Regions from separate parts of the Actinacidiphila sp. bgisy160 genome, predicted to be linked through region 2. Evidence: riboswitches for the same ligand, from Rfam matches in the RefSeq annotation. Region 2 holds a riboswitch; the other holds the start of a gene.
The links. A riboswitch is a leader RNA that binds a small molecule or an ion and turns the genes downstream of it on or off. The one in region 2 is predicted to bind glycine.
Positions count from the first base shown of each region.

Region 1: it holds a riboswitch for glycine, as region 2 does, so the genes downstream of both, gcvT (glycine cleavage system aminomethyltransferase GcvT) here and gcvP (aminomethyl-transferring glycine dehydrogenase) in region 2, are expected to answer to the same signal.

Region 1 covers NZ_JBYIQW010000008.1:113,440-121,064, forward strand. The annotation lists gene AC3EUJ_RS10205 (hypothetical protein) at 63-812, shown strand; gene AC3EUJ_RS10210 (AAA family ATPase) at 847-1,482, opposite strand; glycine riboswitch at 1,698-1,799, shown strand; gene gcvT (glycine cleavage system aminomethyltransferase GcvT) at 1,979-3,091, shown strand; gene gcvH (glycine cleavage system protein GcvH) at 3,177-3,557, shown strand; gene AC3EUJ_RS10225 (serine hydroxymethyltransferase) at 3,622-4,893, shown strand; gene AC3EUJ_RS10230 (L-serine ammonia-lyase) at 5,047-6,429, shown strand; gene AC3EUJ_RS10235 (hypothetical protein) at 6,655-7,440, opposite strand; gene AC3EUJ_RS10240 (YhgE/Pip domain-containing protein) at 7,526-7,625, opposite strand, start outside.
Region 2 covers NZ_JBYIQW010000074.1:17,635-25,259, forward strand. The annotation lists gene gcvP (aminomethyl-transferring glycine dehydrogenase) at 1-2,759, opposite strand, end outside; glycine riboswitch at 2,791-2,914, opposite strand; glycine riboswitch at 2,915-3,019, opposite strand; gene AC3EUJ_RS34045 (PRC-barrel domain-containing protein) at 3,121-3,501, shown strand; gene AC3EUJ_RS34050 (DNA polymerase IV) at 3,414-4,868, opposite strand; gene AC3EUJ_RS34055 (MerR family transcriptional regulator) at 4,952-5,623, opposite strand; gene AC3EUJ_RS34060 (bifunctional nuclease family protein) at 5,768-6,241, opposite strand; gene ftsR (transcriptional regulator FtsR) at 6,330-7,079, opposite strand; gene AC3EUJ_RS34070 (FHA domain-containing protein) at 7,099-7,625, opposite strand, start outside.

The DNA.
Region 1 (7,625 bases), on a different contig from region 2:
TGACAACGGCTCCGAAGGTAGGACGAGCAAGGAGAAAACCCTCAACCGGGAGATGTCTCGACATGCGCATCACCAGGATCAACTCCACCCTCATAGCGGCGGCTGTCTGCGCCTCGCTGACGATGGGCCTCACCGGCGGTGTCGCGAGTGCCCACGCCCCCACCCGGAGCACGGCCGTCGAGGTCGAGCACCTCGCCGCCCGCGCGGCGGAGACCGGCGACGCCCAACTCATCGCCAGTCTGGGTGACACGCTGTCCATCGGGGCCAAGCTCACTCAGGAAGCCCAGGTCGAAAGCCCGGACTCGGCGAAGCTGGAGGAACTCCGCAGGGGTCTGGAGGAGGCGAGCCGACAGCTGGCCTCGGTCCTCGACCAGGCTGGTGCGGTGTCTCCCGGCATCACCGACCCGGCGGCCATGGACCCGGGCGCGCCAGAGGCGGGCCTGGACCCAGGCGATCCCGGCCAGTTGGGTGATGTGGGTGATCCAGGCGCCATCGATCAGGTCGGCGGGCCGGGTGACCAGGGCGCCGCGGACGCCGTCGACGACGTCAGGACCGCGCTCACCAGGCTGGGTCAGGACGTCACGGACCTGCTGGCCAAGGTGGTGGCCAAGGACCTCGCGGGCGTGTCGGCCGGTGTCGCCACCGTCGTCGCCGACCTGCAGGCCCTGCTGATGGCGGTGCCGAAGCTGCTCACCGGCGCACTGCCGCTGCCGATTTCGCTGCCGCCACTGCCCCTGAACGACCAGGGGCAGCAGCTGTCGCCCGACGCGCAGTTCGCGCCGCAGGCCCAGCCGGACCCTCAGGGTCAGTAGCGGTTCCACCCCTCACGCGTCGCGGCCCGGCCGCTCAGCCGTCGAAGTCGATGGACTCGAGCTCCCGGGCCGCTTCGCGGTCCAGCAGCACCACCGAGACGCACGCTCCGGGCAGCCGGCCCGCCTCCGCCTCCGCCAGCAGGCGGCGGGAGGCGTTGCGGTGCCGGGCCATGGCGTACCCCGACACCCGGCGGCCGCGTTCGCGCTGGCCGTCCAACGCGGTCCGCACGGGGACGTCCAGCAGCACCAGGTGCATGCCCCGCCCCCGGCGTCGCGCCGCGCGGGCGACCCAGGCGCGCACCCAGCGCAAGGTGCCGCAGTCGTGCAATACGACGCTGTCGCCCGAGCGCAGCGCCCGCCACAGTCCGGCGTAGTGCGCGAGCCGCACCAGGGGCCGGTAGAGGGGGTACGGCAGCAGCCGCGGCAGCCGGGCCTGCCAGCGTTCGCGTACGTCCTGCGAGTCGATGAGGCGGGCGCCGCCCGCCGCGCGGCGCATGAGGGTGCTCTTGCCGCCGCCCGGGAGGCCGGAGACGACCAGGACGTCACCCGCCGGGTAGCGCAGGACGCGCACCGGCCGGCGCCCCCGCCGCAGGTCGAGCAGCCGGCGCGGCCGCACGGCGCGGCCCCCGCGGCGCGCCTCCCCGGCCCGCGCCGTTACCGGCCGGGACACGGCCGGGACCCCGGCCGTCGCATACGCACTCTGCCAACGCACAGTTCGCCCTCCGGGTCAGACATTCAAGAAATGGTAAATCCTGTGTCTTTGCCTACCCAGAGGAACGGCGTCGTTACTACCGGATCGGGACCGGACCGGGACATCCGGGACGCGATCGCGACAACGGCGTACGCCCGTGCAATGATGGCCGCCTCAATCTCATACCGGCCGTTCGAGGCCGCGCGGGAGAGTTTTCCGCACCGCTGCGGCGGGCGGGACGCCGAAGGAGCAAGTCCTCCCTTGAATCTCTCAGGCACAGATACCGCGCGTTCGAGGCACATCTGAAAAGCGGGCGCGCCCTCCCGGTCACGGGGGTGCCGCCCCACCCAAGGTGCAAGCCAGGACTCCTCCACCCGGGGGGTCCAGGTGAACCTCTCAGGTTCCGATGACAGATGGGGAGGACCTGCCCCGTCATCGCCCTACCTGTCCCTTCCTCGCCTTGGGAGCCCGACCGATGAGTGAACCCCGCCGTACCGCACTGGACGCGCTGCACCGCGCCCTCGGCGCCACCATGACCGACTTCGCGGGCTGGGACATGCCGCTGCGGTACGCCAGCGAGCGCGACGAGCACACCGCCGTGCGGACCCGGGCCGGCCTCTTCGACCTGTCCCACATGGGCGAGATCACGGTCACCGGTCCGGCCGCGGGCCAGGCGCTGGACCACGCGCTGGTCGGCCACATCTCGGCGCTGGCGGTGGGCCGCGCCCGCTACACGATGATCTGCGCGCCCGACGGCGGCATCCTCGACGACCTGATCGTCTACCGCCTCGGTGACGAGGAGTACATGGTCGTCGCCAACGCCTCCAACGCCCAGGTCGTCCTCGACGCGCTGACCGAGCGCGCCGCCGGCTTCGACGCCGCCGTCCGCGACGACCGGGACGCCTACGCGCTGCTCGCCGTCCAGGGCCCGCAGTCGTCCGCCATCCTGAAGTCGGTCACCGACGCGGACCTGGACGGGCTCAAGTACTACGCGGGCCTGCCCGGCACGGTGGCCGGCGTCCCCGCGCTGATCGCCCGCACGGGCTACACCGGCGAGGACGGCTTCGAGCTCTTCGTCGCCCCGGCCGACGCGGAGAAGCTGTGGCAGGCCCTGACCGAGGCGGGCGCGGAGGCCGGCCTGGTGCCGTGCGGCCTGTCCTGCCGCGACACGCTGCGCCTGGAGGCGGGCATGCCGCTGTACGGGCACGAGCTGACCACCGCGCTCACGCCCTTCGACGCCGGGCTCGGCCGGGTCGTCAAGTTCGACAAGCCGGGTGACTTCGTGGGCCGTGAGGCGCTGGCCGCGGCCGCCGCCAAGGCCGAGGCCGCGCCGCCGCGCAAGCTGGTCGGCCTGGTCGCCGAGGGCCGCCGGGTCCCCCGAGCGGGCTACCCGGTGGTGGTGGGCGGCGAGGTGGTCGGCGAGGTCACCTCCGGCGCACCGTCCCCGACCCTGGGCAAGCCCATCGCCATGGCGTACGTGGACGCCGGGCACGCCGCGCCGGGCACCTCCGGTGTGGGCGTGGACATCCGCGGTACGCATGAGCCGTACGAGGTGGTGGCCCTGCCGTTCTACAAGCGGCAGCGCTGAGTTCCCGATCACATCGGGCACAGTCGTCCCACCTGTCAAGACAGCCGTTCACCAGCACATACCGTCATCCAGGAGAATTCACGTCATGAGCAACCCCCAGCAGCTGCGGTACAGCAAGGAGCACGAGTGGGTCTCGGCCGCCGACGCGGACGGTGTGTCCTCGGTGGGCATCACCGAGCACGCGGCGAACGCCCTCGGCGACGTCGTCTACGTCCAGCTCCCGGCGGTGGGCGACACGGTCGCCGCGGGTGAGACCTGTGGTGAGCTGGAGTCCACCAAGTCGGTCAGCGACCTTTACGCCCCGGTCTCCGGCGAGGTCACCGAGGTCAACGAGGATGTCGTCAACGACCCCTCGCTGGTGAACTCGGCGGCCTTCGAGGGCGGCTGGCTGTTCAAGGTGAAGGTGTCCGACGAGCCGGGCGACCTGCTCTCCGCGGACGAGTACACCGCCTTCACCGGCAACTGACCGCTCGGGACCTCCCGACCGCTCCGCCCTGTCCACTCCGACCTCCGGACGGATGACCCCCCAGATGTCGCTTCTCAACAGCTCACTGCACGAGCTCGACCCCGACGTCGCCGCCGCCGTCGACGCCGAACTCCACCGCCAGCAGTCCACCCTTGAGATGATCGCCTCGGAGAACTTCGCTCCGGTCGCGGTGCTCCAGGCCCAGGGCTCGGTGCTGACCAACAAGTACGCCGAGGGGTACCCCGGGCGCCGCTACTACGGCGGTTGCGAGCACGTCGACGTCGTCGAGCAGCTCGCGATCGACCGGATCAAGGCGCTCTTCGGCGCCGAGCACGCCAACGTCCAGCCGCACTCGGGCGCGCAGGCCAACGCGGCCGCGATGTTCGCGCTGCTGAACCCCGGCGACACGATCCTGGGCCTGAACCTCGCTCACGGCGGGCACCTGACCCACGGCATGAAGATCAACTTTTCCGGCAAGCTCTACAACGTGGTCGCCTACCACGTGGACGCGGAGACCGGGCAGGTCGACATGGCCGAGGTCGAGCGCCTGGCCAAGGAGTCCCGCCCGAAGCTGATCATCGCCGGCTGGTCGGCGTACCCGCGGCAGCTGGACTTCGCGGCCTTCCGCCGGATCGCCGACGAGGTCGGCGCGTACCTGATGGTCGACATGGCGCATTTCGCCGGCCTGGTGGCGGCGGGGCTACACCCCTCCCCCGTGCCGCACGCGGACGTCGTCACCACCACCACGCACAAGACGCTCGGCGGCCCGCGCGGCGGCGTCATCCTGTGCAAGGCCGAGCTCGCCAAGAAGATCAACTCGGCGGTCTTCCCGGGCCAGCAGGGCGGCCCGCTGGAGCACGTCATCGCGGCGAAGGCGGTCGCCTTCAAGATCGCGGCGAGCGAGGAGTTCAAGGACCGCCAGGTCCGCACCCTGGAAGGCGCGAAGATCCTCGCCGAGCGGCTGACGCAGGGCGACGTCACCGCGGCCGGTGTCTCGGTGCTGTCCGGCGGCACCGACGTCCACCTGGTCCTGGTCGACCTGCGCGACAGCGAGCTCGACGGCCAGCAGGCCGAGGACCGGCTGCACGCGATCGGCATCACGGTCAACCGCAACGCCGTCCCGAACGACCCGCGCCCGCCGATGGTCACCTCCGGCCTGCGCATCGGCACCCCGGCGCTGGCCACCCGGGGCTTCGGCGCGGAGGACTTCCGCGAGGTCGCCGACGTCATCGCCGAGGCCCTCAAGCCGGGCTTCGACCCGGAGACCGCCAAGGCGCTCGGCGCCCGGGTCACCGCCCTGGCCGGCAAACACCCGCTGTACCCCGGCCTGAGGTAACCGGCGTCACCCGGTGTGCGGGACCGCCCGTGAGGACGGTCCCGCACACTGGAGCAAGCGCGGCGCACCCACGCCGCCCACGTACCACCCGGCGGCGACCCCGCCGGCCGCCCGCGGACAACGGGGTCCGCGAACCCGAGGAGTCATCGCACCGTGGCCATCTCCGTCTTCGACCTCTTCTCGATCGGCATAGGCCCGTCCAGCTCCCACACCGTGGGCCCGATGCGCGCCGCGCGGATGTTCGCCCAGCGGCTGAAGAACGACGGCCTGCTGGCGGGCGTCGCCTCCGTGCGCGCCGAACTGTTCGGCTCGCTCGGCGCGACCGGTCACGGCCACGGCACCCCCAAGGCGGTGCTGCTGGGCCTGGAGGGGCACTCCCCCCGCACCGTCGACGTCGACACCGCCGACGAGCGGGTCGAGGAGATCCGCGGCAGCGGCCGCATCAGCCTGCTCGGCGCCCACGAGATCCCGTTCTCCGCGGACGACGACCTGATCCTGCACCGTCGCCGCTCGCTCCCGTACCACGCCAACGGCATGACGCTCTTCGCGTACGACGAGGCCGGCGTCCCCGTGCTGGAGAAGACCTACTACTCGGTGGGCGGCGGTTTCGTCGTCGACGAGGACGCGGTCGGCGAGGACCGCATCAAGCTCGACGACACGGTGCTGAAGTATCCCTTCCGCACCGGCGACGAACTGCTCCGGCTCACCCGGGAGACCGGGCTGTCCATCTCCGGCCTGATGCTGGAGAACGAGAAGGCCTGGCGCACCGAGGCCGAGATCCGCGCGGGTCTGCTGGAGATCTGGCAGGTCATGCAGGACTGCGTGAGGGCCGGGCTGTCCCGCGAGGGCATCCTCCCCGGCGGCCTCAAGGTCCGCCGCCGCGCCTCGGCCACCGCCCGCCAGCTGCGCGCCGAGGGCAACACGGCCGCGCACGCCATGGAGTGGGTCACCCTCTACGCCATGGCCGTCAACGAGGAGAACGCCGCCGGCGGCCGCGTCGTCACCGCCCCCACCAACGGCGCCGCCGGCATCATCCCGGCCGTCCTCCACTACTACGTGAACTTCGTGGCCGCGCAGTCGACGCAGACCGAGCAGGAGGACGGCGTCGTCCGCTTCCTGCTCGCGGCGGGCGCGATCGGCATGCTCTTCAAGGAGAACGCCTCCATCTCCGGCGCCGAGGTGGGCTGCCAGGGCGAGGTCGGTTCCGCCTGCTCCATGGCAGCGGGCGGCCTCGCCGAGGTCCTCGGCGGCGGCCCGGAGAAGGTCGAGAACGCCGCCGAGATCGGCATGGAGCACAACCTCGGCCTCACCTGCGACCCCGTCGGCGGGCTCGTCCAGATCCCCTGCATCGAGCGCAACGGCATGGCCGCGGTCAAGGCCGTCACCGCCGCGCGCATGGCGATGCGCGGGGACGGGCGGCACCACGTCTCCCTCGACAAGGTCATCAAGACCATGAAGGAGACCGGCGCCGACATGAAGGTGAAGTACAAGGAGACCGCCCGCGGCGGCCTCGCGGTCAACGTCATCGAGTGCTAGGGAAACCGGCCCTGACCAGCGTGTTCCTGTCTTTCAGCGCTGTCGGGGCCTGCCCTGCTTACGCGACGGAAAGTCCCTGAAGACAGACGGCCTGTCCCGGGGGATTTCCAGGGCCAAGCGAGCCCTCCTGCGCGGGGTCCGCGCCGGTCTCCCGGGCCGGGAGTTCACGGCGGTGGGTCTGACGTCAGGGGACGAGCCGGCCGCCGTCCGGATAGGGAACCCGCTTCAGCGGTACGTGGCCACCGCCCATGCCGCTGTCGCTGCGACCGCGAGGGCGTAGCAGGCGACGGCGGCGCGGAGGACGCGCGTCCTCGCGGGCTCGCTCACGTGGGTGCGGGACAGCAGCCAGGCCAGGGCCGGCAGGACGAGCACGGCGTGGAGGCTGATGCCGTGGAGGGGCTTGAGGGGGGCCGTCGAGGCGTAGGCGGCGGCCTGGTGGCCGGTGCGGGTGAGGTGGACGCCGCGGGCGATCATGGCCGCACCGGAGAACAGGCCGACGAGCAGGATCGCGAAGCCGGAGCGCAGGGCGAGGGGCATGCCGGTGGGGCCGGTGGGGCGATGCCGGAAGGACGCGAGCGCGAAGGCCGACAGGACGGCGACGAGGACGGCGCCGCCGGCCGCGAGCGTCATGGAGACAGCGGTGTCGAAACCGGTCTCCATGTCGAGGTGCGACGGCACGCGCCGCCACGCCTGCACGGTGATGCCACCGGCCTCGGCCACGCAGTCGGCCGCGAACACGGCGAGCAGGACGCTGCGCAGGCGCGCGCCGACCGCCAGGTAGGAGGTGACCCAGGTGACCGCGAGGAGGGTCAGGCCGAACGAGAGCCCGAAGGTCGCCGGCTTGCGCCAGGAAACCGGGCCGTCCCAGGGGCCGCCGTCCACCACGAGGACGGCGAGGTGGAACAGGCCCGACAGGATCAGCAGGGCCCCGGTCGCGTGGCACAGACGGTCGGCCATGCGGGGGAGCTCGTGCGTCCGTGCCGGGGCGGTGGGAAAAGTGGTCGTCGCCATGGCCCCAGCCTGCCGGGGGTGGCGGGCCCGGTCGTCGTCCGGGGGGAGGCGGGCCGGGTACGACCCGGGGAGCAGCCGTTCCCGCTCAGCGGGTGGCCGCGTGCACGATCCCCGAGGTCGCCGCGATGCGGTCCAGCAGGAACATGGTGCCCACGCACGCCGCGATCCAGCAGCAGAGGATGACG
Region 2 (7,625 bases):
TCCTCACGGGAGTACGCGTGCTCCCAGTCGCCGCCCAGCGCCGCCGCGGTGTGCGGGGCGTTGCGCAGCGGGTTGTCCTCCTTGGGCCACTCCCCCGAGCCGACCCGATCGATCTCCGCGCGAATCGCGATCATCGTGTCGCAGAAGCGGTCGAGCTCCGCGAGGTTCTCGCTCTCCGTCGGCTCGATCATCAGCGTCCCGGCCACCGGGAACGACATCGTCGGCGCGTGGAAGCCGTAGTCGATCAGGCGCTTGGCGACGTCGTCGACCGTCACGCCCGTCTCCTTGGTCAGCGGGCGCAGGTCGATGATGCACTCGTGCGCGACGAGCCCGCCCGGGCCGGTGTAGAGCACCGGGAAGTGCGGCTCCAGGCGCTTGGCGATGTAGTTCGCGCTGAGCACCGCCACCTGGGTGGCGCGCTTGAGGCCCTCGCCGCCCATGAGCCGCACGTACGCCCAGGAGATCGGCAGGATGCCGGCCGAGCCCCACGGCGCGGCCGAGATCGGGCCGACGCCCGTCTCCGGGCCGGCGGTCGGCTGGAGCGGGTGGTTGGGCAGGTACGGGGCGAGGTGGGAGCGGACCGCGACCGGGCCGACGCCGGGGCCGCCGCCGCCGTGCGGGATGCAGAAGGTCTTGTGCAGGTTCAGGTGCGACACGTCGCCGCCGAAGTGGCCGGGCTTCGCCAGGCCCACCAGGGCGTTGAGGTTCGCGCCGTCCACGTAGACCTGGCCGCCCGCGTCGTGCACCGCGGCGCAGATGTCGCCGATGTGCTCCTCGAAGACACCGTGCGTGGAGGGGTAGGTGACCATGAGCACGGCGAGCTCGTCGCGGTGCTGCTCGATCTTGGCGCGCAGGTCCTCGACGTCGACCTCGCCGTCGCCTGCGGTCTTCACGACGACGACCCTCATGCCGGCCATCACGGCGCTGGCGGCGTTGGTGCCGTGCGCGGAGGACGGGATGAGGCAGACCGTGCGCTGGGAGTCGCCGTTGGCGCGGTGGTAGGCGCGGACGGCCAGCAGGCCGGCGAGCTCACCCTGGGAGCCGGCGTTCGGCTGGAGGCTGACCTTGTCATAGCCGGTGACCTCGGCGAGGCGCTCCTCCAGCTCGCGGATGAGGGTCAGGTAGCCCTCGGCCTGGTCGGCCGGCGCGAAGGGGTGCAGCGCGCCGAACTCGGGCCAGGTGACCGGTTCCATCTCGGTGGTCGCGTTGAGCTTCATGGTGCAGGAGCCCAGCGGGATCATGCCGCGGTCCAGCGCGTAGTCACGGTCGGCGAGGCGGCGCAGGTAGCGCAGCATCGCGGTCTCGGAGCGGTGCTGGTGGAAGACCGGGTGGGTCAGGTAGTCCACGCCGCGGGTCAGACCGGCGGGCAGCGCGTCCTCGGTGGTCGCGTCCAGGGCCTCGAGGTCGCCGGTGACGCCGAAGGCACCCCAGACCGCGTCGAGGTCCGCGCGGCCGGTGGTCTCGTCGCAGGCGATGCCGACCAGGTCGGTGCCGACCTGGCGCAGGTTGACCCCGGCCGCACGGGCGGCGGCCACGACCTCGGCGGCACGGCCGGGCACACGGGCGGTGACGGTGTCGAAGAAGGAGCCGGTGGTCACCTCGACGCCGCCGGCGCGCAGGCCCGCGGCGAGCAGCGCGGCATAGCGGTGGGTGCGGCGCGCGATCTGCGCCAGGCCCTCCGGGCCGTGGTAGACCGCGTACATGCCGGCCATGACGGCGAGCAGCACCTGCGCGGTGCAGATGTTGCTGGTGGCCTTCTCGCGGCGGATGTGCTGCTCGCGGGTCTGCAGCGCCAGGCGGTAGGCCTTGTCGCCGTCGGCGTCGACGGAGACGCCGACCAGGCGGCCGGGCAGGTTGCGGGCGTACGCCTCGCGGACCGCCATGTAACCGGCGTGCGGGCCGCCGAAGCCCATGGGCACGCCGAAGCGCTGGGTGGTGCCGACCGCGATGTCGGCGCCGAGCTCGCCCGGGGAGGTGAGCACGGTCAGGGCCAGCAGGTCGGCCGCGACGGTGACGATCGCGCCCAGCCCGTGGGCCTGCTCTATGACGGGCTTCAGGTCGCGCACGGCGCCGGAGGCGCCCGGGTACTGCAGCAGCACGCCGAAGACACCGCGCTCGGCGATCTCAGCCGGGATGCCCTCGCTGAGGTCGGCGACGACGATCTCGACGCCGGTGGGCTCGGCGCGGGTCTCGATCACGGCGACGGTCTGCGGGAAGGTGTCGGCGTCGATCAGGAAGACGCCGTCCTTGACCTTGCCGACGCGGCGGGCGAGAGCCACCGCCTCGGCGGCCGCGGTGCCCTCGTCGAGCAGCGAGGCACCGGAGGTGGGCAGCCCGGTGAGGTCGGCGACGACCGTCTGGAAGTTCAGCAGGGCCTCCAGGCGGCCCTGGGAGATCTCCGGCTGGTAGGGCGTGTACGCCGTGTACCAGGCGGGGTTCTCCATGACGTTGCGCAGGATGACCGGCGGGGTGAAGGTGCCGTAGTAGCCGAGGCCGATCATGGGCCGCAGCACCTGGTTGCGGTCGGCGAGCGAGCGCAGCTCGGCGAGGACCTCGGGCTCGGTGCGGGCGTCGGACAGCCCGAGCGCCTCGGCGCTCTTGATGGTGTCCGGGACGGCGGCGTCGGTCAGCTCGTCCAGCGAGCCGTAGCCGACCTGCGCGAGCATCTTGGCCTGCGCACCGGCGTCGGGCCCGATGTGGCGCTGCTCGAAGGGGATGCCGCGCTCCAGCTCGGAGAGTGGGATGCGGTTGGCGGTCATCTGCGGAGGCCTCCTGGTCTGGCGCGACACGGCCTCCCCCTCTGTCATCTGAACCTGAGAGCTTCACCGTCCCGCACGTGCCGGGGCGGCTTTCACCGTCGGTGAGGAAGCGGCCGCGCACAGGGTGTGCCGCCCTTCCTGCTTTCCAGAGTGACCTCGCCCATGCGGTACGGATGCCTGAGAGATTCCGGGGAGGGTTTGCTCCTTCGGCGCCGGGCGGGCGGTTCCCCGCGTCGCCAGGACTCTCCCGCAAGGGGTCAGCAGCCGCTGCCAGCGTACCAGCGCGGTCCGGGGACGGGTCATGTGACAGCCGCCACCTTTCATGCCTAAATAGGATTAATCGCGACCAGTTGGAGGGACCGTGCAGACCGGTATCGATCCGCGCAGCCTCATCGGGCGCCGGGCCTTCGACCGCAACGGGATGAAGATCGGGACGGTCGACGAGGTCTACCTCGACGACGCCACCGGAGAGCCCGAATGGGCCGCGGTGCGCACCGGTCTGTTCAGCCGCGACGCGTTCGTGCCGCTGGAACCGAGCGAGTTCACCGGGGAAGAGCTGCGCGTGCCGTTCGACAAGTCACTGATCAAGGACGCCCCGGACTTCGGCGTGGGCCGGCACCTCTCCCCCGAGCAGGAGCTCCAGCTCTACCACCACTACGGCATGAGCGGGCCTTCCCTGTCCGGCCCGGTGCCGGAGCCCCCGCCGGACCGCGACTTCGGCACGCTGGCCGGCGACAGCTGACGCGGGAGCCCCGGCGGGCCCGGTAACACCAGCGGGAGCGGCTCGGACGGCTCCAGCTCCGGGTCGGTCACCGCGAAGGTGCGCACCCGGCCCGGCACCGTCGAGTCCGGTTCCTCGAAGCGGACGGTGACCCTCCCGACGCCGCTGCCCTGCACCCACCCGGCGCCGTACCGGGTGTGCCGTACGTCCTGGCCCGGCACCCACCTCCGCTCGGCCGGCCCGGCTTCGCGGGCTTCCTCCGCGGGCCGCTCCGGCGCCCTCTCGGACGGGCCGGACTCCTCGCCCGCCGTGCTCTCCACCCGTTCCGCCGCCTGGGCGAACAGGTCCTCCTGCGTGTAGTCGGCGAGCCCCGCGACACCGACCCCGAGCAGCCGGACACCGCCGGTGATGTCCACGGCCTCCAGCAGCCGCGCCGCGGTCTCCCGGACCACCGTGAGGTCGTCGGTGGGGGCGCGCAGGGTCTCCGAACGGGTCAGGGTCGTGAAGTCGTACCGCCGTACCTTCAGCACGACGGTGCGTCCCGAGCGGCCCGCGGAGCGCAGCCTGCGCACACAGCGGTCGGCCAGCCGGTCCACCTCGAGCCGGACCCGTACGCGGTCGGTGAGGTCGACGTCGAAGGTGTCCTCGACCGAGACCGACTTGCTCTCGCGGTCCGCGACCACGGGCCGCTCGTCGATCCCCAGGGCCATCCCGTGCACATGGGCACCGTGTGCCTTGCCGAGCAGCCGCACCAGCTCGGCCTCCCCCGCCTCCACGACCTCGCCGACCGTCACGATGCCCGCCCGCCGCAGGTGCTCCGCCGTCGCCGGCCCCACGCCGGGCAGGGTGCGCACCTGCATGGGCGCCAGCAGCTCACGCTCGGTGCCGGGCTCGATGACCACCAGCCCGTCCGGCTTGGCCTGCTCCGAGGCGATCTTGGCGAGCAGCTTGGAGCCCGCGAGACCCACCGAGCCGGTGAGCCCGGTCGCCCGCCGGATGTCCGCCCGCAGCCGCTCCCCCACCGCGCGCGGGTCGTCCCCGATCCCGCCCGCCTCCAGGTCCACGAAGGCCTCGTCCAGACTGAGCGGCTCGACCAGCGGCGACAGCCGCGACAGCAGCTCCATGACGGTGTCGCTGATCTGCCGGTAGACAGCGAAGCGCGGCACGAGATACGCGGCGTTCGGGCACAGCCGGCGCGCGTGGGCCATCGCCATCGCCGAGTGCACGCCGTGCACCCGGGCCTCGTACGACGCGGTCGCCACCACACCGCGCGGACCAAGACCCCCCACGACGACCGGCTTCCCCCGCAGACTCGGCTTCGCGGCCTGCTCGACGGCGGCGAAGAACGCGTCCATGTCCAGATGGAGGATGGTCGGCGCGCTTCTCACAGTCACCGATGCTGCACCATGGGTCCGACATCCGCCGTACAGGTGTACGGCGGAGGAGTGGGGCGCGTCGCGGTCCGTCCGGTTCAGCCCGCGCGGTTGCGGCGCCGCGCCAGCTCGTCACCCGGGTTGTGGCCGACCACGGTCTCCCCGGTGTCGACCCGCTCGGAGTGCAGCTGCGACAGGGCGCCCTCGACGTCCCGCCACACCACGCCCACGGCGATGCCGAAGATCCCCTGGCCGCCCTGGAGGAGGTCGACGACCTCGTCGGGGGAGGTGCACTCGTACACCGTCGCGCCGTCGCTCATCAGCGTCATCCGGGTGAGCTCGGCGGGCGCGCTGGAGCGCAGGTGCTGCACGGCGGTGCGGATGTTCTGCAGCGAGACGCCCGTGTCGAGGAGCCGCTTGACGATCTTGAGGACCACGACGTCCCGGAAGCTGTACAGCCGCTGCGTCCCCGAGCCGTAGGCGGGCCGGATGCTCGGCTCCACGAGCCCGGTCCGCGCCCAGTAGTCGAGCTGGCGGTAGGTGATGCCGGTCGCCGCGCAGGCGGTGGGCCCGCGGTAGCCGACCCGTTCACCGGCCCCCTCCGGCTGCTGTCCCGAGGTGCCGCCCGAACCCCCTCCGGGGGGCGTCGCTGCGTTGCGGGCCAAGGCCCCGCGCATCGGATACGGGCCGCCGAAGGCCGTACCGTCGCCGGTGCTTCTCACGCCGACCTCCCGTCCCTTCGCACCCCTCAGGGCACGCGCACGTGCCATCGGGACTTTCCTTCTCGACGGTAGGCAGTCACTCCGGGTGCGTCAACGATCGCCACGCTCGGCACGCCGAGTGATATCAACCCCAGAGGTGGTTTCCCGTGTCCACGGTGGGGGTAGGGCTGGACGAATGGCCTCCGCGGGCCCTCATTGACTACTGGTACCGAAGTCCTCAGGCGAGATCTGGTCGAGGAACTCGCGGAACTTCTCGACCTCGTCCTCCTGCTCGTCGGGAATGGCGATGCCGGCGTCGTCGAGCACACCGTCGCTCCCGAAGATGGGGGTTCCGGTGCGCAGCGCGAGCGCTATGGCATCCGAGGGACGGGCGCTCACCTCCACGCCACTGGCGAACACCAGCTCGGCGTAGAAGACGCCGTCGCGCAGATCCGTGATCCGGACCTCGGTCAGCGTCTGGCCGACGGCCTCGAGCACGTCCTTGAACAGATCATGGGTCAGCGGCCGCGCGGGCGTCATGCCCTGCTGCGCGAAAGCGATGGCGGTGGCCTCCCCCGGCCCGATCCAGATGGGCAGGTAGCGGTCGCCTCCCACTTCCCGCAGGAGCACAATCGGCTGGTTGGAGGGCATTTCGACCCGGACACCCACGACGTCGAGCTCGTTCACACAGCAACCCTAGGCCGTGCCCGGCCGGTTTGGGTAGTCGGGACGGGCCCGGCCGGTCCCCGGCCGGGCGTGTCCTGGCCATGTCGGCTCAGAAGAGCCGAACCCTGAGCGCGGACTGCACCAGCGCCGCGTGCAGCCGCACCGACAGCGCCGCCAGCTCGCGCGCGGTGGCCTCCGCGTGCGTCCTGGTCTGCGGATTACGGTGCCTGCGCAGGGGCGCGACCACCTGCTCCACCAGACCGGCCTCACGATCGGCGGCGGCCTTCACCGCGCGCAGATGACGCGGTTCGAGCCCGAATCGGCCCAGATCTGCCACGATCTTGGCGATGTTCACCGTTTCGGCGTCGTAGTCACCGTCGGGACCGGACTCGACCAGTCCGTACGCCTCCCACTGGGCGAGTTCGCCCGCTTCGGCGCCCGTGGCGGCCAGCAACTCGTCCCGGCCGATGCGCAGCGCCGCGGGTGCATCCCGCTCCGCCGCGCCGCCGACCTCGATCAGCTCCCGGGACTCCGCGGAGGACGGGACGGGCAGCGGCAGCGGTTCGCCGCGGTCGAGGGCGTCGAGGTGCTCGCGGATCACTTTCAGCGGAAGATAGTGGTCGCGCTGCATGCGCAGCACGTGCCCGAGCCGCTCCACGTCCCGGACGGTGAACTTCCGGTACCCCGACGGGGTGCGTTGCGGCTCCACCAGCCCCTCCGCCTCCAGGAAGCGGATCTTGGAGATGGTGACCTCCGGGAACTCCTCCCGCAACTCATTGAGCACCGCCCCGATGCTCAGCAGCCGGTCGTCCGCGGTGGCGGTGCCGTTGCCGGCACCGCCCGACGGTGTACGAAGCATGAACCTTCCCTCGCGGGGGTCAGGCGCCCCACTGGCTCGCGTAGAAGACCAGTCGGTACTTGCCGATCTGCACCTCGTCGCCACTGGACAGGGTCACCGAGTCGATCCGCTCCCGGTTGACGTAGGTGCCGTTGAGGCTGCCGACGTCGGCGACCGTGAAGGAACCGTCCGGCGCGCGCCGGAACTCCACGTGACGCCGCGAGACGGTGACGTCGTCGAGGAAGATGTCGCTCTCCGGGTGGCGGCCGGCCGTCGTCAGCTCACCGTCCAGGAGGAAGCGGCTCCCCGAGTTGGGACCACGGCGCACGACCAGCAGCGCGGAGCCCGGGGGCAGCGCGTCGACCGCGGCCTGGGCCTCCGGCGACAGCGCCGGCAGCGTGGTCTGTCCCGTCGCCTCGGCCTCGTACGCCTCGATCCCGGAGATGGAGATCGTGGACGTGGTCTCGGAGGCGCGCTCGGACGGCACTCCGGCACGCAGCGGCGCGCCACAGTTGGAGCAGAAGCGGCTCGCTTCCGCGTTCTGGAACCCGCACCGCGTACAGACCG